2 regions of the Enterococcus sp. AZ170 genome follow, and region 2 is predicted to be linked to the other one. Evidence: predicted binding sites of a transcription regulator. Region 2 holds the regulator's gene; the other holds the start of a gene.
What was found. The regulator CtsR, encoded in region 2, represses protease genes until heat stress. The targets are predictions, from matches to a motif close to TTGGTCAAAAAAGGTCAAANA.
Positions count from the first base shown of each region.

Region 1: IGJ55_RS12010 (ATP-dependent Clp protease ATP-binding subunit) is a predicted target of CtsR. The motif match lies at 2,964-2,984, and genes of this name have one in related genera.

Region 1 is NZ_CP172947.1:2,480,361-2,486,572, reverse strand. Features, by position in the region: gene IGJ55_RS12015 (DUF1827 family protein) at 120-434, opposite strand; gene IGJ55_RS12010 (ATP-dependent Clp protease ATP-binding subunit) at 639-2,894, opposite strand; gene IGJ55_RS12005 (hypothetical protein) at 3,225-3,416, shown strand; gene IGJ55_RS12000 (phosphocarrier protein HPr) at 3,590-3,856, shown strand; gene ptsP (phosphoenolpyruvate--protein phosphotransferase) at 3,856-5,583, shown strand; gene IGJ55_RS11990 (ABC transporter substrate-binding protein) at 6,064-6,212, shown strand, end outside.
Region 2 is NZ_CP172947.1:3,380,705-3,386,916, forward strand. Features, by position in the region: gene IGJ55_RS16170 (ATP-dependent Clp protease ATP-binding subunit) at 1-1,793, opposite strand, end outside; gene IGJ55_RS16175 (CtsR family transcriptional regulator) at 1,798-2,265, opposite strand; gene IGJ55_RS16180 (helix-turn-helix domain-containing protein) at 2,476-2,721, shown strand; partial or broken gene IGJ55_RS16185 (DUF2130 domain-containing protein) at 2,780-3,406, opposite strand; gene IGJ55_RS16190 (hypothetical protein) at 3,568-4,494, opposite strand; gene IGJ55_RS16195 (hypothetical protein) at 4,521-5,048, opposite strand; gene IGJ55_RS16200 (HD domain-containing protein) at 5,448-6,125, opposite strand; gene IGJ55_RS16205 (ABC transporter ATP-binding protein) at 6,127-6,212, opposite strand, start outside.

The DNA.
Region 1 (6,212 bases), 900 kb from region 2:
TGGGAGCAGAAGCAATCCCTTCGGAAATAAGCCGAAATTCACAAAAATTTGAAGAGCAATTTTCGTGAATTCCTTCTTATTTCTCGGGATTAAACACTCCTGTCCCAACCTCCTTTTGTTTAATTCTCCACAAGTGCGGAAGAGATTGGGATCGAAATTTCAATGACATCTTTTAACTCAATGATTGAAATTTGATCGTGGTCATATTTATCCTTAGGAATCCGTTTTAATAGATACTTTAGAATTTCATTGATTTCCGTTTTTCGAACAGCACGTTTTTTGTTCACAATCAATATTTCGGCATGTTGGGTAGCTTCTGTATAAACGACGGTCGTATTACCCGCTGAATAAACTTTAACAAAGTATGCATCGGTATTTTCTAGTTGTTTATTGACTAACCGTTTATAACTATTAGTTACGTTGACTAGTTTCATGTTTTTCACCTCATTCGATTCTTTATTTTTGACTTTGATAATAAAAAACAGAATATTCACAGCTCAAAAAAGCTGAAATAGTCTTTTTCAAATTTGATATAATCCTTATTCATCTTAATTATAAATTTTTTTAGCTTAAATAAAAAGAAATTTGTCTTAAAAAGCACAAAAAAGTCAATCAGTTTGCCTGATTGACTTCACTTTTTATTCTGTTTCAGTAGTTTCTGTGCTGATATCACTAGGATCTGATGTTATCTCACCTGTCACAATGATCTTACCATCATCGTCTAGTTTAGCCAGCAATTGATGCTCTTCAGGATGGTCTAAGAAGTATTCGGCGATACCATCTTCGATTTGTTCTTGGATCGTGCGACGTAATGGGCGAGCGCCCATTGCAGGATCGTAGCCTAAATCTACAAGTTTTTCTTTCACATCTATTGGGACATCAATGTGAATTTTTTGATGAGCAAGTAAGTCGTTGACATCATCTAACATGAGGCTAACGATGTTCATCAAGTTTTCTTTACTCAATGCTTTAAACTCAATGATCCCATCAAAACGGTTCAAGAATTCAGGTGTAAAGAAATTATTCAACTGTCCTAAAACAGATTTTGTTAGACCGTCACGAGCAGCGCCAAACCCAACATTGGCTTCGACATTACCAGTTCCAGCGTTACTTGTCATGATAATGATTGTATCTTTGAAGCTGACTGTTCTACCTTGGGCATCTGTTAATCGACCATCATCCAGAATTTGTAAGAACATGTGCAATACATCAGGATGAGCTTTTTCAATTTCATCTAATAAGATCAAGCTGTATGGATTACGACGGACTTTTTCAGTTAATTGTCCTGCTTCATCATAGCCCACATAACCAGGGGGTGAACCGATCAATTTAGAGACACTGTGTTTTTCCATGTATTCACTCATATCAAAACGGATCATCGAATCTTCTGAACCAAATAACTCGTAAGCTAATTGTTTAGCCAATTCGGTTTTCCCAACACCTGTTGGTCCCACAAATAAGAAAGAACCAATTGGTCGGTTTTGTTTGCCTAGACCAACACGGTTACGGCGAATCGCTTTTGAAACACGATCAACGGCATCGTCTTGTCCAACAACATGAGCTTTTAAGTCGACTGCTAAGTTTTTCAATTGTGTTTGTTCTTTTTCTTTCAAATCACCAACGGGGATACCTGTTTTTTGTTCAACAATGGCTTCGATATTTTTTTCATCGATCACTGGTGTTTCTTCGTCACTGATCTGTTTTTCTTTCATAGCTTGTAATTTATTGATTTGATCACGGTAGTAGGCCGCTTTTTCAAAATCTTCTTCTGCAGAAGCCTGTTGTTTTTGTTTTTCAGCATCTGCTAGTTTTTTTTCAATTGTTTTGGGATCGACGATTTGGATCGTTAAGTTCATTTTAGAACCTGATTCATCCAATAGGTCGATTGCTTTATCCGGTAAAAAACGGTCTTGAATGTACCGGTTGGATAAAGTTGCTGCTGCTTTGATTGCTTCGTCTGTGTATTTTACATGATGGTAATCTTCGTAACGTTTTTGTAGCCCTTTAAGGATGGCAATCGTTTCATCTACGGTTGGTTCATCAACACGAACTGGCTGCATCCGACGTTCTAAAGCAGCATCTTTTTCGATGATACGGTACTCATTCAAAGTAGTTGCACCGACCATCTGTAATTCACCACGAGCAAGTGCTGGTTTTAAAATATTGCCAGCATCCATATTACCGTCACCAGCAGCACCAGCCCCTACGATTTCATGAACTTCATCAATGAATAAAATAATATTTTCTGCTTGTTTGATTTCTTCGATCAGCTTTTGCATCCGTTCTTCAAACTGTCCACGAATACCAGTACCTTGAACAAGTGAAACCACATCTAAGCGAATGACTTCTTTGTCCAATAGTTTTTGCGGTACATCACCATCAATGATTTTTTGAGCTAAACCTTCAACAACTGCTGTTTTACCAACACCAGGTTCACCGATTAAAACGGGATTATTTTTAGTTCGGCGGTTCAAGATTTCAATCACTCGTTTGATTTCTTCATCACGACCAACTACTGGATCGATATCGCCATTTCTAGCAGCTTCAGTGATGTTGATACCATATTCGCCCAAGAGCCCATTTGATTGACCAGCTCCGCCTCTTGGTGGCTGACCACCATTAAAGCCATTACCGTCGCCAAATTGAGTTGGCGGTGTTTGACCATTAGGATTCCCTTGTTGTTCTTGCATTTGACGGGATAAAGAGCGATATAAATCATCTAAACTTCCAAAACCAAATGGATCTTGTTGAGACATTGTTGGTTGATTATCATTTGCTTGTGCTTTTAGTTTTTGATAGCAACTTTGACAGTAATCCAATTGTTTTCTTTGACCATTAACATTGGCATATAAATGAATCGTTGCTGGATTTTGTTGACAATTTTGACAAATCATAGGATAAAACACGTCCTTTCAAAATAAGACTAATTTTGTATCAAAGTCCTTTAGATAAAGTCAAGTAGTCTGTTGACCATTTTTGACCTTTGAGATTATTATAGCATCTTTTTAGTAAGAATCAAGCAATTGAACTCTAGATTTAGTGAAGAGAATAAAGAAGAAATTCCAATCAATTATGCGTAATAATCTACAATAATGAAATTTATTCTATTTTTATAAAAATAATCCGGTTTATTTATAGTGAAATCAGTGGGATTTAGACAAATATCTAATTTTGTCATACAATGACCACAGGTTAAAAATAAAAATGAAAGCTGTGATCGATTAATGAACGAAAATTCGTTTAAAGAACAAATCAACGCCTTGAAAGAGGGAGAAATTTCTGAATTTACAGTTGAACCGCAGGATTTTACCGCTTTTAGAGAAGTCTGGAAAAATCTGCCTGATAGAATGTCTTTTGTCGGAGAAGCTGGATTAAATGGACGAATTATATATCGTTATATGAAGGAAGAAGAGTAATCGATGTTTTGATTCAATAAAAAATAGGTGAAAAGTGTTGTAACTACTCACAAAAAATGGTAATCTTAAAAATTGAAAGGGTATTATCCAGATTCTAGTTTCTTTTGAAACGTATCATGAAAGGAAAACCCTAACATAAAAAATTATTTTACTTACGAAGGAGACCGATTTATATGGAAAAGAAAGAATTTCACATCGTAGCAGAAACAGGGATTCACGCTCGTCCAGCTACATTATTAGTACAAACTGCAAGTAAATTTAACTCAGATATTAACTTAGAATACAAAGGTAAATCTGTTAACCTTAAATCAATCATGGGCGTTATGTCTTTAGGCGTTGGCCAAGGTTCAGACGTAACAATCTCTGTTGACGGTGTTGACGAAGCAGATGCATTAGCAGCTATCGTAGACACAATGCAAAAAGAAGGATTGTCAGAATAATGTCTGAAATGCTAAAGGGAATTGCCGCAAGTGATGGTGTCGCTATTGCTAAAGCTTACCTGTTAGTTCAACCTGATTTGTCTTTCGATAAAAAGTCTGTAGAGGATACAACTGCTGAAGAAAGCCGTTTAGACGATGCTTTAGCAAAATCTACGACTGAGTTGCAAGCAATCAGAGAAAAAGCAGCGCAAAGCCTTGGTGAAGAAGAAGCACAAGTATTTGACGCACATTTAATGGTTTTAGCTGACCCAGAAATGATCGGTCAAATTAAACAAAACATTCAAGATAATAAAGTAAATGCTGAATCTGCGTTAAAAGAAGTAACAGATATGTATATCGGTATGTTCGAAGCAATGGATGATAATGCCTATATGCAAGAACGTGCAGCAGATATTCGTGACGTTGCAAAACGCATTTTAGCTCATTTATTAGGTGTTACTCTTCCTAATCCTTCAATGATCAACGAAGAGGTCGTTGTGGTTGCCCATGACTTAACACCAAGTGATACTGCTCAATTAGATCGTACGTATGTGAAAGCATTCGTAACGGATATTGGCGGACGTACATCACATTCAGCGATTATGGCTCGCTCTCTTGAAATTCCTGCAATTGTAGGAACAAAAGAAATCACTGCCAAAGTCAAAGAAGGCGATATCTTAGCTGTTAACGGAATCGATGGCGATGTCATCATCCACCCAACTGATGTTGAAAAAGCTGATTTTGAAGCAAAAGGCAAAGAATACGCTGACCTTAAAGTTGAATGGGAAAAACTAAAAAATGCTGAAACAGTGACTGCTGATGGTAAACATATCGAGTTAGCTGCCAACATTGGTACTCCTAAAGATTTAGAAGGCGTACACAACAATGGTGCTGAAGCTGTTGGTCTATATCGTACAGAATTCCTTTACATGGATTCTCCAGATTTCCCAACAGAAGATGAACAATACACAGCTTACACAGCAGTTCTTGAAGGCATGAACGGCAAGCCTGTCGTGGTTCGTACAATGGATATCGGTGGAGATAAAGAATTACCTTATCTTCAATTACCGCATGAAATGAACCCGTTCTTAGGTTACCGTGCTTTACGTATCAGCTTATCTGAACGTGGTGACGAAATGTTCCGTACACAAATGCGCGCATTATTACGTGCTTCTGTTCACGGTAACTTACGTATCATGTTCCCGATGGTTGCAACGTTAAAAGAATTCAGAGCAGCGAAGAGCATCTTTGAAGAAGAAAAAGCTAAATTAGTTTCTGAAGGAACAAAAGTTTCTGATACGATTCAAGTTGGTATCATGATCGAAATTCCTGCAGCCGCTGTAATTGCGGATAAATTCGCCAAAGAAGTTGATTTCTTCAGTATTGGAACAAATGACTTGATTCAATACACAATGGCAGCAGACCGTATGAACGAACGCGTTTCTTACCTTTACCAACCATATAACCCATCAATCCTACGTTTGATTAAAAACGTGATTGACGCATCTCATGCAGAAGGTAAATGGACTGGTATGTGTGGAGAAATGGGTGGCGATCAAATGGCTGTACCATTATTGGTAGGAATGGGATTAGATGAGTTCTCAATGAGTGCGACATCTATTCTTCAAACTCGTAGCTTGATGAAACGTCTAGATACTAAGAAAATGGCTGAACTTGCGGATCGTGCGTTGAATGACTGCGATACAATGGAAGAAGTTATTGACTTGGTTAAGGATTATACGAAATAAATAAGTACTAAAGTCTTCACCATTCAGATTCTGTTCTGAGTGGTGAAGACTTTTTTTAGTGAATGTTTGGTAATTAAGTCTAGAATGAATACTAATATGGTGGCGTTTACAATGAAATGGTTTAAGTATATTTGCTACTCCTTTATTTTTATTCATCTATTATATCGTTTTTAATATAAAGTTTGTAATAAATAGTTATTTTAAACAAAAAATATAAATAAAATGTTAAAAAGTTCAATGAAAAGGACATGGATACCGCTTACAATATGATTTATGATAGTTCAAAAAGATTCAAAAGTAGTGAAACTCAAGAAACTACGTTGATTACATGTAAGCAAGATTAGCAATCATTGATTCTGAGTCTACAAACAATAATCACACGAATCAAGTAGAGCATTCTCGTGATAAAAGGTCATAGGAGACCATATAGCATATATTGTTATCAAAACCTAAATATAATCAAAAAGGAGATTTTCTAAATTGACTACATTTACAATTGCTGCAACAGGATTATCAATGAACTACATGCCACAATACATCGCAGAAGAACAAGGTTTTTTTGATGAACAAAAGCTAAAATTATGTTCGTATTTACCTGATCCTTGGACAAAAGGACTTGATGATTTAGA
Region 2 (6,212 bases):
AAACGGCTAGTGCTGTATTTCTCCATAAATTCAGACATATCGACACGAACAAGGGCATCTTCACTGCCAAACATTGTTTCAGCCAACGCTTTTGCAAGCTCAGTTTTACCAACCCCTGTTGGACCTAAGAACATGAATGAGCCAATAGGTCTATCTGGATCTTTTAACCCACTACGAGCTCTGCGAATTGCACGTGACACAGCTTGAACTGCTTCATCTTGACCAACTACTCGGTGATGTAAGATACTTTCTAATTCAAGTAAGCGTTCACTTTCTTTTTTCTCTAATTGTTGTAACGGTACACCCGTCCATTGTGAAACAACGTTCGCTACATCTTCTTCAGTCACACGATTAGCGTAGCCAGAAGCTTCTTTTTGTTCTAATAAGAGAATATTTTCTAGCTTCCGTGTCATTTTTTTCTCTTTTTGGCGTAATCTTGCTGCACTTTCAAATGACTGCGCTTGAATTGCAGCTTCTTTTTCTTGAACTAAATGAGCAATATCAATGCGTAAACTATTCACCTCAGAAGGTTCATCAGCCAAATCCAAACGAACTTTGGCGGAGGATTCGTCCATCAAATCAATTGCTTTATCAGGTAATTGACGTGAATTGATATAACGAACAGATAACTGAACAGCCGCATGCAATGCATCATCTGTGATTTCCACCCCATGATGTTCCTCATAGCGCGAACGTAGACCTTTTAAAATTTCTTCAGCTTCTTCTGGTGTCGGCTCGTCCACTTGTACACGAGCAAAACGACGTTCTAAAGCAGAATCTTTTTCGATATATTTTTGATATTCATCTAATGTTGTGGCACCAATTGTCTGTAGCTCTCCTCTTGCAAGAGCTGGCTTTAAGATATTGGATGCATCAATCGCACCTTCCGCACCACCCGCACCAATCAGCGTGTGCAATTCATCAATAAATAAAATCACTTCGCCATCTTGATAAATTTCGTCAATCACCTTTTTCAGTCGATCTTCAAATTCTCCACGATACTTAGTACCTGCTACTAAAGCCCCCATATCTAACATCATTAAACGCTTTTCCTGCATATCCTCTGGAACTTCACCATTGACGATTTTTTGAGCTAATCCTTCCGCAATCGCTGTCTTACCAACACCAGGTTCACCGACTAAAACAGGATTATTCTTTGTCCGGCGACTCAAAATTTGAATCAGACGTCTGACTTCTTGTGAACGCCCAACGACAGGATCCAAGTCTTTTTCACGGGCTAATTTTGTCAAATCACGAGCTAATGAGTCTAGTGTTGGTGTTCCTTTAGGTGCTGCTTTTTGAGCTTGATTGTTACGGCGGCGTCCAACATTACCACTCATTTGCGGGTCAGTTATCCCAATTTTCTTCATTAGTAATTGACGCATTTTAGATAAACTCAAACCTAGATTCAATAATATACGTGACGCTAATATATCTTCATCCCTAAGTAGACCTAGTAAAATATGTTCCGTTCCAATATTCGGTGCACCCAATCGTTTCGCTTCATCACCTGCATAAGCAAAAATTTGTTTTGCACGAGGAGAATATGGTAAATAAGCTCCTTTAGGATATGCTTTGACTGTTCCATATCCTGTTAAATGTTCGATTTCTTCACGAATATCATTCTTATCTGCATTTAATTGGCGCAGTGATTTCCCTGCAATACCGTTGGGTTCTAGAACTAGTGCCAATAATAAATGTTCTGAGCCTACAGATTGATGCCTAAAATATTTTGCCTCTTCTTGTGCAATCGCTAAAACCGCTCGTGCACTTTCTGTAAATAATTCATCCATATTATCATTCCTCCTCGTAACTCAAACGTTCTAAAAACGACTGCATCAATTGAGCACGTAAATATTCTTCACTTTTTCCTGCTTTGCCTAAAACTTGTTTACCCAGGACAGAGAGCATCAGATTTCCTTCTCTTTTGGTGATTACTTCTTCTTCATATAACTTTTGTATAAAAATCAGTGCATCCTTTTCTGAAAGCTCATTTCCTGTAAACTTGGCAATTTGTTTTAGTAATTGATCACTATCAGAAATTTGGACCTTAGCAATCCGAATATATCCTCCACCACCGCGTTTACTTTCTACTGAATAGCCTCTTTGAATCGTAAAGCGTGTATTAATGACATAATTAATCTGGGACGGAACACAATTGAATAAATGAGCCATTTCAGCTCTGCGAATCTCAATCTTGCTGCTTTCTTCAAGTATCTTCTTTAAATATGCTTCTATTAAATCCGAAGTATTTTGATTACTCATCACACTCATCCTTTTCCCTTGACTAATACTGACCTTAATTATACATAATTTCAACTGTTTAATAAAGGAGAATGCCTAATTTGATAAGAAAAGATAAACATTCAAGTAATTCACTGCTAAATCAACTTAAATAGAAAAAAAGAACAGAGTGAAAACTCTGTTCTTTCAATCGCCCTATCGGTCCTTGATATAAACCTTACTGATAGAATAATGGAATATAAGGCTGGTAATTCTTGTAAGAACAATTTGAAGAAATATGACGAGATAATTTGTGATATTAAATCTAGTAAACCTCGTCAGAAGCTATTATCTGATAAGGAGATTTCTGAAATAGTAGCTAAATACAAAGATAGTTGCACCATATATGAACTAGCTGATATATATGGTTGTCATAGACAGACAGTCAGCAGACATCTCAAGAAGAATGGGGTTGAGATGAGGAGTAAGATATTTTAACCTCTCGCGGTTCGATTGTAATAAATGCTTTTTATTATTCAATTTATGTAGTTTCATCTCAAATCACTCCTCTATGAATATTATCAAACTTTTTCTTCACCGTTAAATCCTCAGCATTATTATTTGCCACTCTCAAATTATTCTCAGAAGAGAGGAGTACATCTTGCTCTTATTCAAAATTAGTAATATCTATATTTTGCTCCCGCATAAAAACTACTTCTTGCTTATACTCCAAGAAATTAAGTACAGCATTTCTAAGAAGCGAGATAATCGGAATAAAGAATTGAGGACGAATCATATACATTTTTTCATATTCCTAGGAAACATCTACTATCAAAGCTCATTATCTGCTTCAAGCATAGAAACGAGAATAGCCTATTCACCTTTTTCTCATTTTTATCTTTGTCTAATTCTTTGAAAAAGCGTTCATTTTTCTTTTTAGTTTCAGTCTCATCACCTTCATTTTTCATCTCAAACATAATAAAAATAATCTCAGTTCCATTTTTGTCGTGTTCTCAATAAATTTAGCCATCCTCACTACCAAACTTAACATCATTGACCTTGCCAATCTTAACATTTTGGAATGCCGTCAAAGGCTATTTAACTCTATCTCACACTTTTTTTCTAAGCTTTCACAAACCATCTTAGTAGATTGTTTAGCCTTAAAAGCTTTGTAGAAGCCAATACGAATGTAAATCTAGACCAGCCTCTTGTATAACTTAAACCTAGTATCGCATTTCTTAGGAGAAGACCCTTCCCTCCATCTAGTTTAAGAAATTGATAATAGCACTCAAATAAAATTCCGCTATAACAAAAGTAGCAACAGGTAACTTTCATATATCTGAATTAATCCCTTACCTTACTATCTAATATATCAAATTCTTTTTGTAACATATCAATAATCGCACTCTCCAAGTGAACGATCTCCTTAAATTGCTTCTCAATATCTTTCAAATTTGCTTTTTCTGCTATCACTGCCTTCATAAGTGTTAAAAATATATTCGACCATTTACTATAAGAATTTAAATATTCATTTTCCAAATTTTGTCTTTTTCTTAATCTAAAAAAGTCTGCCGCCTGTTTTCTACTTCTACAGATCTTGTCTATCTCTTCTAACAGGAAATCAATCGCAATAAAGTTTCTTTCTCTTATTGCACTTACGATATCCGTAGTCATCTCTTTCAACCCAGATAAGCCACAATAAGATAGATAGTTCTCATAGTTCTCATATTGTGCTGCCTCTGTCATTATTTTTAAATTATCCGCTATAGCATCAACAGTACTGATTGTTTTTGAGGTATGTTTTGCTTTTTTCAGATCAATCAGTTTGCAGTTCAAGTGTTTTTGAGATTGATTCCACCATGAAATAAGTAGTTCAGGCTCAACTTCATCTTGATAGTTAAAATAATTATCTTGAACGAAGATCATATTTTTTTTCACTTTAATAATTAACGCATGAACATGATGGTTTTTCTGAAACATATGACAATAATTCAAATAGAAATAGTCTAATTTTATTAAGTATTCTCCTTGATCTCTTATTATCTCTTCTATAGGTGGATTAATGGTTTCAATAAATTGAATGCCAAAATACTTATTAAGATAATAGTCGTAATAATATGGTTGAACGTTGACTATGTTCTTTTCATTATTCTGGCTTTTGTAGTAGTTTAATCCTGCTCTCCAGAAAAAATTTTTGTAATCAATATTTAATTCTATAAGTTTTTCTGCAATGAGTACTTCAAAACAGTTCAGTTGAGGCTCCTGTAACATTCATCTAATTCCTCTCTCTCATTATTTTAGAATAATGTTATTGCAAAAATATGTACCCCTAAGTGCCTTGGAAACTTTATGAAACTAATTTTAGTTTGCTGATACAAGTTGATTTCAATTTCAAAAAGTGATATTCCTTGTTTGACAACACCAGAAAGAGAGCTTTGCGATACAACATATTCAGAAGTATAAAATAATTTTGCTTCCTTTTCAGATAAAGAAGTCCGGTGCATAAATGGGAAGGTTACTTTATACTCTGTCGTTTTATTATCTTCCCCTATAACAACCGATTCGTGATAATCTCCATAAAGACCTAATGCTATTAATCTCACTACTGAAACAGAGTCACTGCAGTGAATATCAACAATATTTCCTTTACATTCAAAATTATCTAAATCATCAGCGTAATGAATATCATAATTGCTTTTTTCAAAAGTATTTGCTGATGGTAGAGGAAACCCAGAACCTAATGGGGTTAGAGTTACTTCTTTGCCATCTTCACTGCATTGAAAAGCTTTATTATTAAACTGATTTTTAATATTTACTTTGATCATTCTGTCATTCCCCCTTATTAGAGAATTTATTGAAATACATTCCCATTTTCTTGTAGCATATTTAAAAGATTTAGATGCTTTTTCGTGGATGTCAGCAGTCAGTTTATTTTTCCTTCAGTCTTCTCCTTGTTTTGATTATTTTATGCTAACCTTTAGTATAGTTAATCACATGAATATTCCTTTGTCTCTATAAAGAATACCTTTCAAAATACGGTCTCTATTTTGGTAATAAAGTTCATTTTAATAATAAAATTTTGATATTTCATTACTACACTACTAATTAAAAGATATAATAAACTAAAAAAACTGAATGATTGATCAAAGTCTCCTCTGATAAATTATTCAGCCTTCATTACTATTTTTATATTTTATCTGGACAATTAAATATGCTCATGCTATTTATTCTCTTAAAGTCAGGATTTCAGTTTCCTCTTTCATTATTTTTACACAATATGCTCTAAACCCAATATAGGTTTTTAAGATTTCCCTCAAGTTTAAAAGACGCTCCTGATCTCCTTGAATATCGAGTTGCATTTCATAGTATCCACCTTCAGAATATTTATTTACTAGATAGAAATAGGCGCGCATAATCTGACTTTCTTCATCATAATGACTGAATACATCTTTCCCATAGCTTAAGGTTCGCCTTATTATCTTCGATGCATCTGTAATATTATCTGCTTGTGATAATATAGTGCCATATAAATTCCGTGGTTTCCCACGATTGGAAGCACGATGGTCTTCAATGGCTTCCATCATTATTGTGATTTCTTTTTCAGAATATTTACGAGAAATAACTGGATCTTGTGCCAATAACTGAGCAGAATAGTAGTGATGATTTCTCCGTCCTTTATTCAACCCAATATCATGAAAATATGCTACTATTTTCACTACCTGTAAATCTACAAATTTAAATAGCTTTGCTATACTCAAAGATCGTTCTAAAACTTCCATGATGTGTTCTGGATCATGTCCCTGATCAAATTCTGAGTAAATCGGTAAAATATGATTCTCCAGATATTCATCCAGGTTGGAACTTTTTAAGTTATTATTTTTTGCGATCATTTCTTGTTCCATACTATTCAACACCTAACAGCGCCTCCTCCCTGTCAAGCTCTATAACTTTGCCATCTACTACTTTTAAGAATCGATTACACTTCTCTA